Regions from separate parts of the Serratia sp. LSHTC3 genome, predicted to be linked through region 2. Evidence: predicted binding sites of a transcription regulator. Region 2 holds the regulator's gene; each other region holds the start of a gene.
The links. Region 2 encodes PurR, which represses purine synthesis genes. Its sites were predicted from a motif close to CANGCAAACGTTTGCNTG; they were not measured.
Positions count from the first base shown of each region.

Region 1 (6,223 bases), 460 kb from region 2:
ATGTTGACCGATCCGGCGCTCAGTGAAGCGGGCCGCGATGCGGTGTTGTCCGATGCGATGCTGGGCTATTTGCAGTTTGTATCCGCCATCGGCGCCAACGGCAACAACTGGCTGTACAGCAATATTCCTTACAAGCTTGGTTTGCCGCCCACGGCGGTGATCAATCAATGGCAGCTGGCGGTGCGCCAGGCGCGAACCCTGAGCTACGTGAATTCACTTGCGCCGCAGCATCCGCAATACGCCAAGATGCATCAGGCGCTGCGTGACATGCTGGCGGACAACCGCCCCTGGCCGCAGGTGGGCAGTGGCCCGAGCTTGCGCCCAGGCCAAATGAGCAACGATATCCCGGCGCTGCGTGAGATCCTGACGCGCACCGGCATGCTGGCCGCCTCGGCGCCGGAAGCGGAGCCGGAACCGGCGGTGGTCTCGGCGAAGAGCAATGAACCCGACGACGGCGGGCTGACGGTAGACGAAGAGAAAAGCCGCGTGACGGTCAGCCCATCGGCAGCGCCGGTGACGGAGTTGACCGCGGAACAGACGCCGCCGCAGATCGGCAGCGTGGTGAGCGACAACCTCTATACCAACGAGCTGGTGGAGGGCGTCAAGCGTTTCCAGAAATGGCAGGGGTTGACGGCGGACGGCGTGATCGGCGTGCGCACCCGCGAGTGGCTCAACGTGTCACCGAAAACCCGCGCCGCGCTGTTGGCGCTGAATATCCAGCGCTTGCGCATCTTGCCGGGGCATGTCGGCACCGGCATTATGGTGAACATTCCCAACTACTCGCTGACCTACTATCAGAACGGCAACGAAGTGTTGTCCTCCCGCGTTATCGTCGGGCGGCCAAGCCGCAAGACGCCGTTGATGAGCAGCGCATTGAATAACGTGGTGGTCAACCCGCCTTGGAACGTTCCGACCACGCTGGTGCGTGAGGATATCGTGCCGAAGGCGATGCGCGACGGTAACTATTTCCAGAAACACGGCTATACCGTGCTGTCAGGCTGGAGCAACGATGCGGAAGTGATCAACCCGGCGATGATCGACTGGAGCATGGTTTCTGCGCGCAACTTCCCGTATCGCGTGCGCCAGGCGCCAGGCGCCACCAACTCGCTGGGGCGTTTCAAGTTCAATATGCCGAGCTCGGATGCCATCTACCTGCACGATACCCCGAACCACAGCCTGTTCCAGAAAGACATCCGCGCGCTCAGCTCCGGCTGCGTGCGGGTGAACAAGGCTTCCGATTTGGCGAATATGCTGCTGCAGGATGCCGGCTGGAACAATAGCCGCGTTTCCTCCACGCTGAAAGAAGGCAATACCACTTATGTGAATATTCGCCAGCGTATTCCCGTAAAACTGTATTATCTGACCGCCTGGGTTTCGGATGATGGCCAACCGCAATTCCGTACAGATATTTACAATTATGATAATACGGTGAGATCGGGCGCACAAATTTTGGCTCAGGCCAAAAAATTAATGCAGTAAATGCAGTAATTATAAATAAATAACGGTCAGAATGTTTGGCTATACCGCAGGCCCTCGTAGCCGGGGGCCTGTAAACCTAGGCGTATCGCGGGTTGACTCAGCATACGCAGGCGGTTATGGTTCGGACAGTGCGCTGCTTTGTGCATTTATTTTGACATTCTTGCCGGGTTTAACAGAGTCATGGACAAAATTGATCATCATCGCCGTAAATGGCTGGCGCTAGGTGGCGCCGCTATGGGCATAGCGCTGCTTCCAGGGCAGGCATTTGCCAGTCTTTCCACCGCTCGACCGCGTATTTTAGTGCTGAATAACCTGAATACCGGTGAATCTATTAAAGCCGAGTTCTTTGACGGCAAAGGCTACAATAAAGAAGAGTTGGTTCGGCTAAATCATCTGTTCCGCGATTATCGCGCCAACAAGGTTAAATCGATCGATCCCAGCTTGTTTGATCACCTCTATCGCCTGCAGGGGCTGCTGGGTACCAGCAAGCCGGTGCAGCTGATCTCCGGTTACCGTTCCGTAGATACCAATAACGAATTGCGCGCGCACAGCCGCGGTGTGGCCAAGCACAGCTACCATACCAAGGGCCAGGCGATGGATTTCCATATTGAAGGTATCCAATTGAGTAATATCCGTAAAGCGGCGTTAAAAATGCGCGCCGGTGGTGTAGGATATTACCCACGTAGCAACTTCGTGCACATCGATACCGGCCCGGTTCGGAGCTGGTAATCGCGGTGCCCTCAGTGAATAACGCCGCTCCTTGCGGAGGCGGTGTTATTGTCGTTGGAGCCTTATGAAATACCATCTTATTCCCGTTACCGCCTTTAGCCAGAATTGCAGCCTGATCTGGTGTGAAAACACGCAGCAGGCGGCGTTGGTCGATCCCGGCGGCGAAGCGGAAAAAATCAAAGCGGAAGTGGCGAAACAGGGTGTGACAATCACGCAGATTTTGCTGACGCACGGCCATTTGGATCACGTCGGCGCGGCGGCGGAGCTGGCGGAACATTATCAGGTGCCGATTTACGGCCCGGATAAAGAGGACGCTTTTTGGCTGGATGGTTTGCCGGCGCAGAGCCGGATGTTCGGGCTGGAAGAGTGTGCGCCGCTGACCCCGACCCGTTGGTTGTCGGAAGGCGATGAGATGCAGGTGGGTGAGATGACGCTCAAGGTGTTGCATTGCCCTGGGCACACACCGGGCCACATCGTCTTTATCAATGAGCAGGCGCGTTTGGCGCTGGTGGGTGACGTGCTGTTTAACGGCGGCGTGGGGCGCAGCGACTTCCCGCGCGGTGATCATCAGGCGCTGATCGCCTCTATTCGCACCAAACTGCTGCCATTGGGCGACGATATGCGCTTTATTCCCGGCCACGGCCCGATGTCGAGCTTTGGCCACGAGCGCCAGACCAATCCGTTCCTGCGCGAAGAGCCGGCGGTGTGGTAACGATTATTTCCCGGCCGAAATAATCAAGGGCGCATAGAGCGCCCTTTTTTTATGATTTATGACCTGCGTCGATGCTTTAGAGCACGGCGACGATGGCTTCACACAGCGGTGCCATGTTGTCCGGCGTCATGCCGGCCACGTTCACCCGGCCCGAGTTTACGGCGTATACGCCGAACTCTTCACGCAGACGCAGCACCTGTTCTTTGGTCAGGCCGCTGAATGAGAACATGCCGTTCTGCTGGATGATAAAGCTGAAGTCCTGTTGTGCGCCTTTCTCCTGCAGGGTGTTCACGAACAGCTGACGCATGCGGTGAATGCGCTGGCGCATGTCGGTCAGCTCCTGCTCCCACATCGCGCGCAGGGCGTCGTTGCCCAGAATGGTGGCGACAACGGCCGCGCCGTGCGACGGCGGGTTAGAGTAGTTGGCACGAATGGCCGCTTTCACCTGGCTGAAGGCGCGATCGGCGGTTTCGGCATCGGCAGCTACAATGGTGCAAGCGCCGACGCGCTCATTGTACAGGCCGAAGTTTTTCGAGTAGGAGCTGGCGACGATCAGCTCTTGATGTTTGGCGGCGAAAATACGCAGACCCTGCGCATCCTCTTCCAGACCGTTGGCGAAGCCCTGGTAGGCGAAGTCGAACAGCGGCAGCCAGCCATTGGCGGTGGAAAGCTCAGCCAGCTGCGCCCACTGTTCCGCCGTTGGATCGATACCGGTCGGGTTATGGCAGCAGCCGTGGAACAGCACGACATCACCGGCCTGAGCCTGTTTCAGGCTGTTCAGCAGGCCGTCAAAATCCAGCGCGTGGTTGGCTGCGTCGTAGTAGGCGTACTCCAGCACTTCCAGGCCAACGGCGCTAAAGACGTTCTTGTGGTTCGGCCAGCTTGGGTTGCTGATCCAGATGCGCTTGGCGCTGGTCTGGTTGGCGATAAAGTCTGCCGCTACGCGCAAGCCGCCGGTGCCGCCTGGCGTCTGTGCGGTGCGTGCGCGACGATCGGTGACGATCGGGCTCTCTTTACCGAACAGCAGCTCTTGCGTGCAGCTGGCAAACGCCGGGATGCCTTCAATGCCGAGATAGTTTTTGGTGGTCTCGTTTTCCAGCAGATACTGTTCAGCTTTTTTTACGCTGGTCAGCACCGGGGTTTTGCCGGTTTCATCTTTATAAACGCCAATGCCTAAATTGATTTTATTCGGGCGGGCGTCGGCGCGGAAAATGTCGGTCAGGCCCAGGATCGGGTCGGCGGGTGCGGCGGTGATTTTTTCAAACATGTCAGGTGCTTCCAAATCTCGGAGTTAAGCAGACAGAAGCATCAGGGTAGCGCCAGTTATCGGCTTTGCCAACCGTTTGCGATAAAAACACCGCGATCTTGTGAACGGGAAGGATTCGACAGAAAAAATGAGGGATAAGGGGAAATCTGCAGGATAAAACGTTACCGGCAGACACAAATAAAAACAGGGCCGAAGCCCTGTTTTTTTAACTTAGCCGACGGTAAACCGCCGTTAAGCGAGACAACTTAGAACTGGTATACCAGACCAACAGCTACGATATCGTCGGTAGCGGTGCCGGTTGCTTTGGTGAACTCGTTGTCATCCAGCAGGTTGATTTTGTAATCAACGTAGGTGGACATGTTCTTGTTGAAGTAATAGGTGGTACCAACAGAAACATATTTAACCAGATCCTGGTCAGAACCCACGCCTGGGACGTTCAGGTTTTTACCTTTAGATTGCAGGTAAGACACTTCTGGACGCAGACCGAAGTCGAACTGGTACTGAGCAGTCACTTCGAAGTTCTGAGTTTTGCTCGCGAAGCCGCCGCACTTGTCATCGGTAGCTGCACAGCCTGCACCGAAGTTACCGCCGCCGAACGGAGTCATGTTACGGGTTTCTGCGTACATCGCCGCCAGGTAAACGTTGTTGGCGTCGTATTTCGCGCCCACGGTCCATGCGTCAGCCTTGTCGCCACGCTCGTTGGAACGCAGTTTTTGGTCGTCGGTACGGTTAGAAGATGCGTATGCAGCGCCGAAGCTTACGCCTTCGCCGATGTCATAAGTAGAGGAGATGCCCCAGCCGTCGCCGTTTTGTTTCTTGACGTTACGGCCGTCGTTCTGGTTTTTGCCCTGGTACTGAACGGCGAAGTTCAGACCGTCAACCAGACCGAAGAAGTTGTTGTTACGATAGGTCGCAACGCCGTTGGTACGGCCGGTCATGAAGTTGTCGGTGTAGGTGTAAGTATCGCCACCGAACTCTGGCAGCATATCGGTCCAGCCTTCCACGTCGTACAGTACGCCGTAGTTACGGCCGTAGTCGAAGGAGCCGTAGTCAGCGAATTTCAGACCCGCGAAGCCCAGACGGGTTTTGGTGCCTTCGGTGCCCTGAGATTCGGAGTGGTTAGCCTGGACGTTGTATTCCCACTGGCCGTAACCGGTCAGTTGGTCAGTAATCTGAGTTTCACCTTTGAAGCCGAAACGAACATAGGTCTGATCGCCGTCATTACCTTTGTCGTCGGAGAAGTAGTGCAGACCGTCAACTTTGCCGTACAGATCCAGCTTGTTGCCGTCTTTGTTGTAGATTTCAGCTGCGTTTGCTGCACCAGCAGCCAACAGAGCCGGGATAACCACTGCAAGAATGTTGCGCTTCATCATTATTACCCTCATTGGTGTTATTCGGACACCTTTGCCACTGCCGCCAATAATTCCTTGGGAACTATTGTTGATAGATTGGTGTCGTCCTGTGTCTGAACGCAGTGTTCCATTCACAGGCGGGTTAATCTAGGACGAAAATGATACCAATGTCGCAATGAGGTTGCAAAAGGAAAGTATGTGTAACCAAATGTAATTTTTCGGGAACTTTGTGACGTGCGTCAATATTAAAAAATGCGAAAGGCCAGCGAGGCTGGCCTTTGTTTTGTAACGAAATCGTTTAAAAAACGTGTGATCGTATAAATTAGAAGCTTGCGTTACGTGGGGTGCGTGGGAACGGGATCACATCGCGCACGTTTTGCACGCCGGTGACATAGGCGATTAAACGTTCAAAGCCCAGGCCGAAACCGGAATGCGGCACGGTGCCGTAACGACGCAGATCGCGATACCACCAGTAGTCTTCCTTATTCAGGCCCATCTCTTCCAGACGCTGATCGAGTACGTCGAGACGTTCTTCACGCTGAGAGCCCCCGATGATTTCACCGATGCCCGGCGCCAGCACGTCCATGGCCGCGACGGTTTTGCCGTCTTCGTTCATGCGCATATAGAACGCTTTGATGTCTTTCGGGTAGTTTTTCACCACTACCGGCGCCTGGAAGTGTTTCT
Region 1 covers NZ_JBXUNP010000002.1:495,681-501,903, forward strand. The annotation lists gene ldtD (L,D-transpeptidase) at 1-1,479, shown strand, start outside; gene mepK (peptidoglycan L,D-endopeptidase MepK) at 1,660-2,208, shown strand; gene AC2CGI_RS09540 (MBL fold metallo-hydrolase) at 2,273-2,920, shown strand; gene AC2CGI_RS09545 (amino acid aminotransferase) at 2,997-4,187, opposite strand; gene ompC (porin OmpC) at 4,433-5,560, opposite strand; gene asnS (asparagine--tRNA ligase) at 5,862-6,223, opposite strand, start outside.
Region 1: the regulator PurR is predicted to act here: its motif matches at 4,253-4,270, upstream of AC2CGI_RS09545 (amino acid aminotransferase).

Region 2 (6,223 bases):
GGTGTTCTTCCGCATCAACAACCGCGGCGTGGCGGACCATGTCGGCGTCTATCTCGGCAACGGCAAATTCATCCAGTCGCCGCGCACCGGCGAAGAGATCCGCATCAGCCAGCTCGACAACGACTATTGGCAAAACCATTACATCGGCGCACGCCGCGTAGTGACGCCGAAAACCATCCGTTAATTCCCTGTTCTGCGCGGTTGCGGCCCCGGTCGCAACCGCCTGCTCAAGCTATCGCCCATCGCACTCCCCCACGCGCATTTCTCGCTTTTCCTCCTGTTTTTTATGATGAAAATTGTTAAGATTGAATGACCACAATAAAAAACGGCCCATCTGGCTCCCGCCTGGGCGGGAAGAAAGTGGCGCTGTAAAGGAGGAAGCAATGTCGTTTGAATTACCTGCATTACCGTATGAGAAAAACGCGCTCGAGCCGCACATCTCCGCCGAGACCCTGGAATACCACTACGGCAAACACCACAATACCTACGTGGTTAACCTGAACAACCTGGTGAAAGGCAGCGAGTTCGAGGGCAAATCGCTCGAAGAGATCATCAAGACCTCCAACGGCGGCGTGTTCAACAACGCCGCGCAGGTGTGGAACCACACCTTCTACTGGCACTGCCTGTCGCCACAGGGCGGCGGTGAACCGCAGGGCGAACTGGCGGCGGCGATCGTCAAATCCTTCGGCTCTTTCGCTGCGTTCAAAGAGCAGTTCACCGATGCCGCCGTGAAAAACTTCGGCGCCGGCTGGACCTGGCTGGTGAAAAAACCAGACGGTGCGCTGGCGATCGTCAACACCTCCAACGCGGCAACTCCGCTGACCGGTGAAGATAAACCGCTGCTGACCGTTGACGTGTGGGAACACGCGTATTACATCGATTACCGCAATGCGCGTCCAAAATACCTGGAAAACTTCTGGGCGTTGGTCAACTGGAAATTTGCGGCGGAAAACCTGGCGTAAACGCAGGCCTTGCCGAAGTGACGAGGCGCAGCCAGGCTGCGCCTTTTTTAAAACCGGCGGGAGATCAGTTCAACGCGGCGACAAAGCTGAAAGCGATGATCATCGCCAACGCGCCGACGGTAGTGAACAGAGACATCTTCAGATCGGTATCCATGACAACTCCTTTAAAATGGGCTTTCCTAAGGATAAAAGGCGCACAATTAGTACGTCAAATCATTTTCCCACAGTTCGCCGATAAAATCTTGTTATCATTTCCCGGTTTATAATCTCGATTACCTCTTCCACTTTTGTTCAATATGCGACAAAATTCGCAGTTCACAACTGCGTACCGGCATCCATGCCCCTCCTGATTAAGCGCTGAAGACTTCAACACACTAAAAACTCAGTTTTCGCTTCTCTGGAGAAGGATCTACGTAGGCAAACGATTAACATCACACTTACATGCTGTAAACATGTGAGTTCAGGAGTCATTCCTTACATGGCAACGATTAAAGATGTGGCCAAACGCGCGGGCGTTTCCACCACCACCGTTTCGCACGTCATCAATAAGACTCGTTTCGTCGCCGAAGAGACCAAAGCGGCCGTGTGGGCCGCGATCAAAGAGCTGCACTACTCGCCGAGCGCCGTGGCGCGCAGCCTGAAAGTCAATCACACCAAGTCTATCGGTCTGCTGGCCACCTCGAGCGAAGCGCCCTATTTTGCCGAAGTGATCGAGGCGGTGGAAAACAGCTGCTACAGCAAAGGTTACACCCTGATCCTGTGCAACTCGCACAACAATCTGGACAAGCAGCGCGCCTACCTGGCGATGCTGGCGCAAAAGCGCGTCGACGGCCTGCTGGTCATGTGTTCCGAATACCCGGATCAACTGCTGGGCATGCTGGAGGACTACCGTAATATCCCGATGGTGGTGATGGACTGGGGCGCTGCGCGCGGCGACTTCACCGACACCATCATCGATAACGCGTTCGAAGGCGGCTATCTGGCCGGCCGTTACCTGATCGAGCGCGGTCACCGCGATATCGGCGCCATCCCGGGCCAGCTGTCGCGCAACACCGGCGGCGGCCGTCATCAGGGCTTTATGAAGGCGCTGCAGGAAGCGCATATCGACATTCGCGAAGAGTGGATCGTCCAGGGTGACTTCGAGCCGGAGTCCGGCTACAAGGCGATGCACCAAATCCTGTCGCAAAAACAGCGGCCGACCGCGGTATTTTGCGGCGGCGACATCATGGCGATGGGCGCCATCTGCGCCGCTGATGAGCTGGGGCTGCGAGTGCCGCAGGATATTTCCGTGATCGGCTATGACAACGTGCGCAACGCCCGCTACTTCACTCCAGCGCTGACCACCATTCACCAGCCTAAAGAGCGCCTGGGAGAAATGGCCTTCACCATGCTGCTGGATCGCATCATCAGCAAGCGCGAAGAATCGCAGGTGATCGAAGTGCATCCGAAGCTGGTGGAACGCCGTTCGGTCGCCGACGGTCCGTTCATCGACTACCGCCGCTAATCCCCTGAGCCGGAAGCCTGCACGGCTTCCGGCGCCGCCTCGCTCAGCCACTCCTGATTCAGCGTCTCGCCATCGCCCAGATACGCCAGCAGCCAACTCATCGCCGGCGACGGTTTATCCTGCTGCCAGGTCAGGCAGCAAGGGCTGGCGGGAAACGGCTGCTGCAGCTGCAACGCCTTCAGCTCACCGCGCTGCACCAGCGGCAGCGCCCGATGCGCCGGCATCATGCCGACGCACAGCCCGGCGCACAGACAGTCGAGCGCCGATGTCCAGTCCGGCACCACCAGCCGCCGCTGGTTATCCAGCGTCCAGGTGACGCGCTTGGGCAGATTGCGCGAGGTGTCTTCCAGACAAAGCGCAGGGTACGGCCTCAACCGATCGTCATTTAACGGCCCTGCCAGCTGCGCCAGCGGATGCTGTGGGCTGACTACGCACAGCCAGTTCATGTAGCCCATATCGCGGAAGGCAAAGCCGCCGCCGACCGGCACCGCGCGCGTGGCGCCGATCGCCATGTCCACCCTGCCGTCCACCAACGCATCCCAAACGCCGTTGAACACTTCGGGTTGCAGCATCAGTTCAACATCGGGGAAATGGCGGTAGAAATCCAGCACCAGCTGGCGGCTGCGCTGGGGTTTGACGATGATGTCGACTGCGATATTCAGCTGGCCGCGCCACCCGTTGGCCACCTGCTGACAGTGGCGACGGGTGTCGAGCATTTTTTTGATAACAACTCTCGCATCCTTGATAAACAGCGCGCCGGCCGGCGTCAACTCCACATCACGGTGACGCCGCTCAAACAGCGGCACCGCAAGCCATTGTTCCAGTTGCCGCACGGTATAGCTCACCGCCGACGGCACCCGGTGCAGCTCCTGCGCCGCCGCGCTGAAACTGCCGGTGCGCGCGACCGCGTCAACAACTTCAAGAGAATATTCAGACCACATCGCTTTGCCTTCAATTTTTTTAACAGCACTTTGCAAATATTACCGTTTCACAAGCAGAGATCCAGCCGGATACACTGGCCGGCGCTAAAAACCTGCGACACTAAAATATTAACGAGAAATACCATGCGAAATTCTTTTGGCTTTATGTTCTACCTCGCCGGCCTGAGCATGTTGGGTTATCTGGCGACCGATATGTACCTGCCCGCCTTCGGCGCCATGCGGGAGGAACTGCAAATTTCCGCCGGCGCGGTCAGCGCCAGCCTGAGCATCTTCCTGGCCGGCTTCGCCTTCGCGCAACTGCTGTGGGGGCCGCTCTCCGACCGGCTGGGCCGCAAACCGGTATTATTGATCGGCCTGACGCTGTTCGCGCTCGGCTGCCTGGGCATGCTGTGGGTAGAAAATGCCGTGCAGCTCTGGATACTGCGCTTTATTCAGGCCGTCGGCGTCTGTTCCGCCACCGCCATCTGGCAAGCGCTGGTGGTCGACCGCTATCGCGAAGGCCAGGCCAACCGCGTGTTCGCCACCATCATGCCGCTGGTGGCGCTGTCACCAGCGCTGGCGCCGCTGCTTGGCGCCTGGCTGCTGAACCACGCCAGCTGGCGTGCGATCTTCGCCGCGCTGTTGGTGATCACCGCACTGCTGCTGCTGCCGACGCTGCTGCTCAAAGAGCGCGCCAAAACGCCCCCCGCCGCCGACGCGCCGAAAAACGGCGTCAGCTTCTGGCAACTGTTGAAATCTCCGGTGTTCAGCGGCAACGTCGCTATGTACGCCGCCTGCTCGGCCGGTTTCTTCGCCTGGCTGACCGGTTCGCCGTTCATCCTCGGCGATATGGGCTATAGCCCGAGCGACATCGGTCTGAGCTATGTGCCGCAAACGCTGGCCTTCCTGCTGGGCGGCTACGGCTGCCGCGCCGCGCTTAAGCGCATCAATGGCAAAACTCTGCTGCCGTGGCTGCTGGTAGCTTATGGTGTCAGCATGGTGGCGCTGTATCTGGTGGCGACCCTGACCAATCCGACGCTCACCACTCTGCTGATCCCGTTCTGCGTGATGGCGCTGGTCAACGGCGCCGGCTACCCGATCATGGTGGCGAATGCGCTGATGCCGTTCCCGGAAAGCAGCGGCAAAGCCGCCGCGCTGCAAAATACGCTGCAATTGGGGCTGTGTTTTGTGGCAAGCATGCTGGTGTCGGCGTTTATTGCCCAGCCGCTGTTGGCGACGGTGACGGTGATGGTATCTACGGTAGTCCTGGCCGCGCTGGGTTATTTCCTGCAGCGGGGAAAAGCGGCCGATGCGCAGCAAAAGGCACAGCGGGAACATGCTAACTCAGCGTCATAATTGCCAAGATTAATAATCACTTAAAGAATATGTGTGCCGAGTGCGATTTACAGTTGAGTCAACGCCTCGGCACGCCTATACTCAAAAACAACCTTGTAAAGTAACACCTTATAATCTCTATATCTCAATCAGCTATTGTGTACGCGCCTTGCGTCACACTCTTTTTTTAAAGGGGCGTTTATCCTGCGCCGTTTGCGTCGGGCCGTTTCTTTAAATTTCCTCTGTTCATAGTCGGATATCAGACGCCGCGGGCTTATTTCCCGTTGGTATAGGTATGCACCCGCAGAAATTGTCTAAGCTGTTTCCTAACGGGTCATCAGTCAGAAGAAGGTGATGGAGAAGCTATGAGTTCATCGTGTATAGAAGATCTGAGCATCCAGGATAACCAGTGGTACCGTATCGCGCACGAAATGCTCGGTCTGGCCGGTATCGAAATCAACGGATCGCGCCCTTTCGATATTCAGGTTAAAAATCCCGAATTCTTTAAACGCGTTTTGCAGCAAGGATCCCTGGGCCTGGGCGAAAGCTATATGGACGGTTGGTGGGAGTGCGAGCGGCTGGATATGTTCTTCCAGCGCGTGGTCAGCGCCGGGCTGGAGAAGAAACTCCCCCACCACCTGAAAGATACCCTGCGTATCGCCGCCGCGCGCCTGACCAATCTGCAATCGAAAAAGCGCGCCTGGATCGTCGGCAAAGAACATTACGATCTCGGCAACGATCTGTTTACCCTGATGCTCGATCCTTACATGCAGTATTCCTGCGGCTACTGGAAAGACGCCACCACGCTGGAGGAAGCGCAGGAAGCCAAGCTGCGGATGATCTGCGAGAAACTGCAGCTGCAGCCGGGCATGCGTTTGCTGGACATCGGCTGCGGCTGGGGCGGCCTTTCCGCCTATGCGGCGAAAAATTACGGCGTGTCGGTGGTCGGCGTGACCATTTCCGCCGAACAGCAGAAGCTGGCTCAGGCGCGCTGCGCCGGGCTGGATGTGCAGATCCTGTTGCAGGATTACCGCGATCTGCACCAGCAGTTCGATCGCATTGTCTCGGTCGGCATGTTCGAGCACGTCGGGCCGAAAAACTACCGCACCTATTTCGACGTGGTGGAGCGCAATCTGGCGCCGCACGGCCTGTTCCTGCTGCACACCATCGGCTCCAACAAGACCGACATGAACGTCGATCCCTGGATCAACAAATATATCTTCCCGAACGGTTGCCTGCCCTCCGTGAGGCATATCGCCGAGGCCAGCGAAGGCCATTTCGTGATGGAAGACTGGCACAACATCGGCGCCGACTACGATCGCACGCTGATGGCCTGGTTCGAGCGCTTCAAACAGGCGTGGCCGCAGCTCGCCGAGCGCTATTCCGAACGCTTCGAACGGATGTTCAGCTATTACCTGAACGCCTGCGCCGGCGCGTTCCGGGCGCGCGATCTGCAGTTATGGCAGGTGGTGTTCAGCCCGAAAGGCGTTGAAGGCGGCATT
Region 2 covers NZ_JBXUNP010000002.1:958,736-964,958, reverse strand. The annotation lists gene AC2CGI_RS11920 (C40 family peptidase) at 1-184, shown strand, start outside; gene sodB (superoxide dismutase [Fe]) at 384-962, shown strand; gene cydH (cytochrome bd-I oxidase subunit CydH) at 1,027-1,116, opposite strand; gene purR (HTH-type transcriptional repressor PurR) at 1,441-2,466, shown strand; gene punR (DNA-binding transcriptional activator PunR) at 2,463-3,407, opposite strand; gene punC (purine nucleoside transporter PunC) at 3,531-4,742, shown strand; gene cfa (cyclopropane fatty acyl phospholipid synthase) at 5,087-6,223, shown strand, end outside.

Region 3 (6,223 bases), on a different contig from region 2:
CGTTGCGGAACATACGCATCCACGGGCTGTCCTCGCCCCACTCTTCCGGGTGCCAAGAGTTACTGACAGTGCGGAACACGCGCTCCGGGTGCGGCATCATCACCGTGGCGCGCCCGTTGGCGCTGGTCACGGCGGTGATGCCGTTCGGCGAACCGTTCGGATTAGCCGGGTAAGCTTCCGTCACCTGACCGGCGTTGTTGACGAAACGCAGCGCCACCAGGCCGTGGCTTTCCAACGCCGCCAGATGCGCCGCATCGCGCACTTCGACGTGCCCTTCACCGTGGGAAACGGCGATCGGCATGCGCGAGCCGGTCATGCCCTGCATGAACAGCGACGGGCTGGCCGCCACTTCCACCAGGCTGAAGCGCGCCTCGAAGCGATCCGACAGGTTGCGCACGAAGCGCGGCCAGTGTTCGGCGCCCGGGATCAGCTCACGCAGGTTGGACATCATCTGGCAGCCGTTGCACACGCCCAGCGCCAGCGTCTGCGGACGGTGGAAGAACGCTTCAAACTCGTCGCGCACCCGCTCGTTGAACAGGATAGACTTCGCCCAGCCTTCGCCGGCGCCCAGGACGTCGCCGTAAGAGAAGCCGCCGCAGGCCACCAGCGTGTGGAAGTCCTGCAGATCGCGGCGCCCGGCCAGCAGATCGCTCATGTGCACGTCCACGGCGTCAAAGCCGGCGCGGTGGAACGCCGCCGCCATTTCAACGTGGGAGTTCACCCCCTGCTCGCGCAGCACCGCCACTTTCGGGCGAGCGCCCTTGGCGATGTACGGCGCAGCGATGTCTTCCTCAGGTGCGAAGGTCAGCTTCACGTTCAGGCCGGGATCTTGTTCATCCTGCTTGGCCTGATGTTCCTGATCGGCGCACGCCGGGTTGTCGCGCAGGCGCTGCATCTGCCAGGTGGTTTCCGCCCACCAGGTGCGCAGCGTATTGCGGCTTTCGCTGTACAACGCCTTGCCATGTTGGTTGATGACGAAACGATCGCCGGCCTGCGCGCTGCCGATCTGATGCACGTTGTCGGTCAGCCCATGCTGAGCGAACGCCTGCTTCACCTCGTCGAGACGTTCGGCGCTCACCTGGATCACCGCGCCCAGCTCTTCGTTGAACAGCACCGCCAGCGCATCGTCGCCGAGGCCATCGAGGTTAACCTCTACGCCGCAGTGACCGGCAAAGGCCATCTCCGCCAGCGTCACCAGCAGGCCGCCGTCGGCGCGGTCGTGATAAGCCAGCAGCGCGCGATCGGCCACCAGCTGCTGCATGGCGTTGAAGAAGCCCGCCAGCTGCGCGACATCGCGCACATCGGCCGGTTTGTCGCCCAGTTGGCGATAAACCTGCGCCAGCGCGGTAGCGCCCAGCGCGTTATGGCCGTTGCCCAGATCGATCAACAGCAGTGCGCTGTCGCCCTTATCGGTGCGCAATTGCGGCGTCACGGTGTGGCGCACGTCTTCCACGCGGGCAAAGGCGGTGATGACCAGCGACAGCGGCGAGGTCATTTCGCGCTGTTCGTCGCCTTCCTGCCAGCGGGTTTTCATCGACATGGAGTCTTTGCCCACCGGAATGGTGATGCCCAGCGCCGGGCACAGCTCTTCGCCCACCGCTTTCACCGCTTCGTACAGGCCGGCGTCTTCACCCGGGTGGCCGGCGGCGGCCATCCAGTTGGCGGACAGCTTCACGCGCTTCAGGCTGCCGATTTCCGTGGCGGCCAGGTTGGTCAGCGCTTCCCCGACCGCCAGGCGGCCGGAAGCGGCGAAGTCCAGCAGCGCCACCGGCGCGCGTTCGCCGATCGACATCGCCTCGCCGTAATAGCTGTCCAGGCTGGCGGTGGTGACCGCGCAGTCGGCCACCGGGATCTGCCACGGGCCGACCATTTGGTCACGCGCCACCATGCCGGTGACGGTGCGGTCGCCGATGGTGATCAGGAAGGTTTTCTCCGCGACGGCCGGCAGATGCAGCACGCGCTTCACCGCGTCGGCCAGCGTGATGTCCCCACGCTGCACCGCCTGGCCCTGCGCCTGCAGACGGGTGACATCGCGGGTCATCTTCGGCGTTTTGCCGAGCAGCACGTCCAGCGGCATGTCGATCGGTTGGTTGTCGAAGTGGCGGTCGTTCAGCGTCAGGTGCTGTTCTTCGGTCGCTTCACCGATCACCGCATAAGGCGCGCGCTCGCGGCGGCAGATCTCGTCGAACTGCGCCATCTGCGCCGGGGCGATCGCCATCACGTAACGTTCCTGCGATTCGTTGCACCACACTTCCAGCGGGCTCATGCCCGGCTCGTCGTTGAGGATATCGCGCAGCTCGAAGCGCCCACCGCGGCCGCCGTCGCTCACCAGCTCCGGCATGGCGTTGGACAGGCCGCCGGCGCCGACGTCATGGATAAACAGGATCGGGTTCTGGTCGCCCAGCTGCCAGCAGCGGTCGATCACTTCCTGACAGCGGCGTTCCATTTCCGGGTTGTCGCGCTGCACCGAAGCGAAGTCCAGATCGGCATCGGACTGGCCGGACGCCATCGAGGACGCCGCGCCGCCGCCCAGGCCGATATTCATCGCCGGGCCGCCCAGCACCACCAGCTTGGCGCCGACGGTGATTTCCCCTTTCTGCACGTGATCGGCGCGGATGTTGCCGATGCCGCCCGCCAGCATGATCGGTTTGTGGTAGCCGCGCAGCTCGACGCCGTTATGGCTGTTGACGCGCTCTTCATAGGTGCGGAAGTAGCCCAGCAGCGCCGGGCGACCGAATTCGTTGTTGAACGCCGCGCCGCCCAGCGGGCCTTCGGTCATGATGTCCAGTGCGGTGACGATGCGTTCCGGCTTGCCGAAGTCCTGCTCCCACGGCTGTTCAAAGCCGGGAATGCGCAGGTTGGACACCGAGAAGCCCACCAGGCCGGCCTTCGGCTTGGCGCCGCGGCCGGTGGCGCCCTCGTCGCGGATCTCGCCGCCGGAGCCGGTCGCGGCGCCCGGCCACGGCGAAATCGCCGTCGGGTGGTTGTGAGTTTCCACCTTCATCAGGATGTGCGCGTCTTCCTGATGGTAATCGTACGTGCCGTTCTCCGGCGCGGCGAAGAAGCGGCCGACCTGCGAACCTTCCATCACGGCGGCGTTGTCTTTATACGCCGACAGCACGTAGTCCGGCGTCTGCTCGTAGGTATTCTTGATCATTTTGAACAGCGACTTGGGCTGCTGCTCGCCGTCGATGATCCAGTCGGCGTTGAAAATCTTGTGGCGGCAGTGCTCGGAGTTAGCCTGCGCGAACATATAAAGTTCGATATCCGTCGGGTTGCGCCCCAAACCGGTAAAGGCATTCAGCAGGTAGTCGATCTCATCCTGCGCCAGCGCCAGGCCGAGCCGAACGTTGGCCTGCTCCAGCGCGGCGCGCCCTGCGCCCAGCACGTCGACCGACTGATACGGCGCCGGCTGATGGTGCGCGAACAGCTGTTCGGCCTGTTGCAGCTCGCTGAAGACGGTTTCCATCATGCGGTCGTGCAGCAGCGCAGCGAGCTGCCGCCACTGGGCTTCCGTCAGTTCAGGCGCCTTGACGTAGAACGCCAGACCGCGCTCCAGCCGCAGCACCTGTTGCAGACCGCAGTTGTGGGCGATGTCGGTGGCTTTGGAAGACCAGGGAGAAATGGTGCCCGGACGCGGCGTAACCAGCAGCAGCCGGCCTTCAGGGGCGTGTTCGGCGAGAGAAGGACCGTACTTGAGCAGACGCTGAAGCTTGGCGTGTTCTTCGGCACTTAGCGGTGCGCTGACATCGGCAAAGTGGACGTACTCGGCGTAGATATCACTGACGGGCAGGTGAGCGTCCTGGCAGCGGGACAGCAGTTTGGTAATGCGAAAAGCCGATAAAGCGGGCGAACCACGCAGAATTTCCATAATCAAAGTTCTCTCGTCTTCGAAGCGAAGGATAAGACGCTTCATTGGGCGCAACAGGGGAAAACGCGCGTCATTATAGAGAATCCTCGGCGCCGACGAAACCGTTTGCGTAGGGATTATTGATAAAAGCGTGCCGCACCGTCGAATTGTCATAACGTGTCAATAAAGTTGCACACTGGCGTTTTGTTGCGCAAAATGCCCCCCGCACTGGTGATTTAACCATGAGAAAAGTCGCGGTTGTCGTCGCCGGCGTACCTGTGCCACCACTGGATAACTATTTGAAACGTCTTAAAATAAACTACATCCTCATCGGCGTTGTCACTCTGCTTCTGGCTCTCGCGCTGTGGCCCAACATCACCTGGCGCAGCGGCCAGGGCGGGCAACTCCAGGAGATCATTTCCCGCGGCGAGTTGCGTATCAGCACGCTGAATTCACCGCTGACCTATTTCAACACCAAGCAAGGGCCGGGTGGGCTCGACTACGAACTGGCCAAGCGCTTCGCCAACTACCTCGGGGTAAAACTGGTGGTGATCCCCCATCAGAACATCAATGACCTGTTCGACGATCTGGACGACGACGACGCCGACCTGCTGGCGGCGGGCCTGATCTACAACCAGGAGCGCCTCAGCCGCGCGCGCACCGGCCCGGCCTACTACTCCGTTTCCCAACAGCTGGTGTACCGGCTGGGCACCCCGCGGCCGAAAAGCTTCGCCGACATCAAAGGCAAGCTGGCGGTCGCCTCCGGTTCCGCGCACGTCAGCACGCTAAAGCAGCTCAAACAGGATAAATACCCGGATCTCGCCTGGGAGTCCTCCAGCGATCTCACCTCCAAAGAACTGCTGGAGCGGGTGGCCGACGGCAAGCTGGACTATACCCTCGGCGATTCGGTGACCATCGCGCTGCTGCAGCGCATCCATCCGCAGCTGGCGGTGGCGTTCGACGTCACCGACGAAGAGCCGGTCACCTGGTACCTCAAACGCGACGGCGACGACAGCCTGTACGCGGCGATGCTGGATTTCTACAGTCAGATGGTGGACGACGGCACCCTGGCGCGGCTGGAAGAGAAATACCTCGGCCACGTCGGCAGCTTCGACTATGTGGACACCAAAACCTTCCTGTCGGCCATCGATTCGGTGCTGCCCAACTTCCGCCCGTTGTTCGAGAAGCACGCCAACGAGATCGACTGGAAGCTGCTGGCGGCCATCGCCTATCAGGAATCGCACTGGAATCCGCAGGCCACTTCCCCCACCGGCGTGCGCGGCCTGATGATGCTGACCCGCGCCACCGCCGACGGCCTGGGGGTCAACGATCGCCTCGATCCGGAAGAGAGCATTCAGGGCGGCGCCCTGTACCTGCAGCGGCTGATGGCCAAGGTGCCGGACAGCGTGCCGGAAGACGAGCGCATCTGGTTCTCGCTGGCGGCCTACAACATGGGGTGGGGCCATATGCTGGACGCGCGCAAGCTGACCAAGACGCAAAAAGGCAACCCGGACAGCTGGGTCGACGTCAAACAGCGCCTGCCGATGCTCAGCCAAAAGCGCTACTACCCGCAGCTGACCTACGGCTATGCGCGCGGGCGTGAAGCCTACAACTATGTAGAAAACATCCGCCGCTATCAGGTCAGCCTGGTGGGCTATCTGCAGGAAAAAGAGAGAAAGGCGGCGCAAGCGGCCGCCGAGCAGGAAGCGTTGGGGAAAGGCTACCCGACGGTGATGCCGGAACTGGCGCTCAACTACTGATTATTCCGGCTTATCCGCCGCCCGCTGCGCCAGCCTGAGCGCTTTTTTCTGTTCGCGGCGCAGGCGGAAGAAATTGCTCAGGGTGGCGGCGCATTCGTCCGCCAGCACGCCCGAGACGATCTCCACCTGATGGTTCATGCCCGGATGGCGCAAAATGTCCACCAGCGAGCCGGCCGCGCCGGTTTTCTCGTCGGCGGCGCCGTACACCAACCGGCGGATGCGGCTGTGCACCATCGCGCCGGCGCACATCACGCAGGGCTCCAGCGTGACGTACAGCGTGGCGTTCAGCAGGCGATAGTTTTGCAGCACCGCGCCGCCCTGGCGCAGCGCCATGATCTCGGCGTGTGCGGTAGGATCGTGGCGGCCGATCGGCCGGTTCCAGCCCTCGCCGATGACCTGATTGTCCAGCACCAGCAGCGCACCCACCGGCACCTCGCCCTCTTCCTGCGCGCGCAGGGCCAGCTGCAATGCCTGACGCATCCAGTACTCATCGTTATATTCAGTCATCGCATAATTCCTCGTGCGCTTTTGCGGCGGGCATTATACACACTAGCCTCCCTTTGTCGTAGCCGCCCGCCAATGGCTATACTGGCCGAATCGGCCGATGATTCAG
Region 3 covers NZ_JBXUNP010000001.1:81,313-87,535, reverse strand. The annotation lists gene purL (phosphoribosylformylglycinamidine synthase) at 1-3,871, opposite strand, end outside; gene mltF (membrane-bound lytic murein transglycosylase MltF) at 4,150-5,610, shown strand; gene tadA (tRNA adenosine(34) deaminase TadA) at 5,611-6,117, opposite strand.
Region 3: the regulator PurR is predicted to act here: its motif matches at 3,966-3,983, upstream of purL (phosphoribosylformylglycinamidine synthase).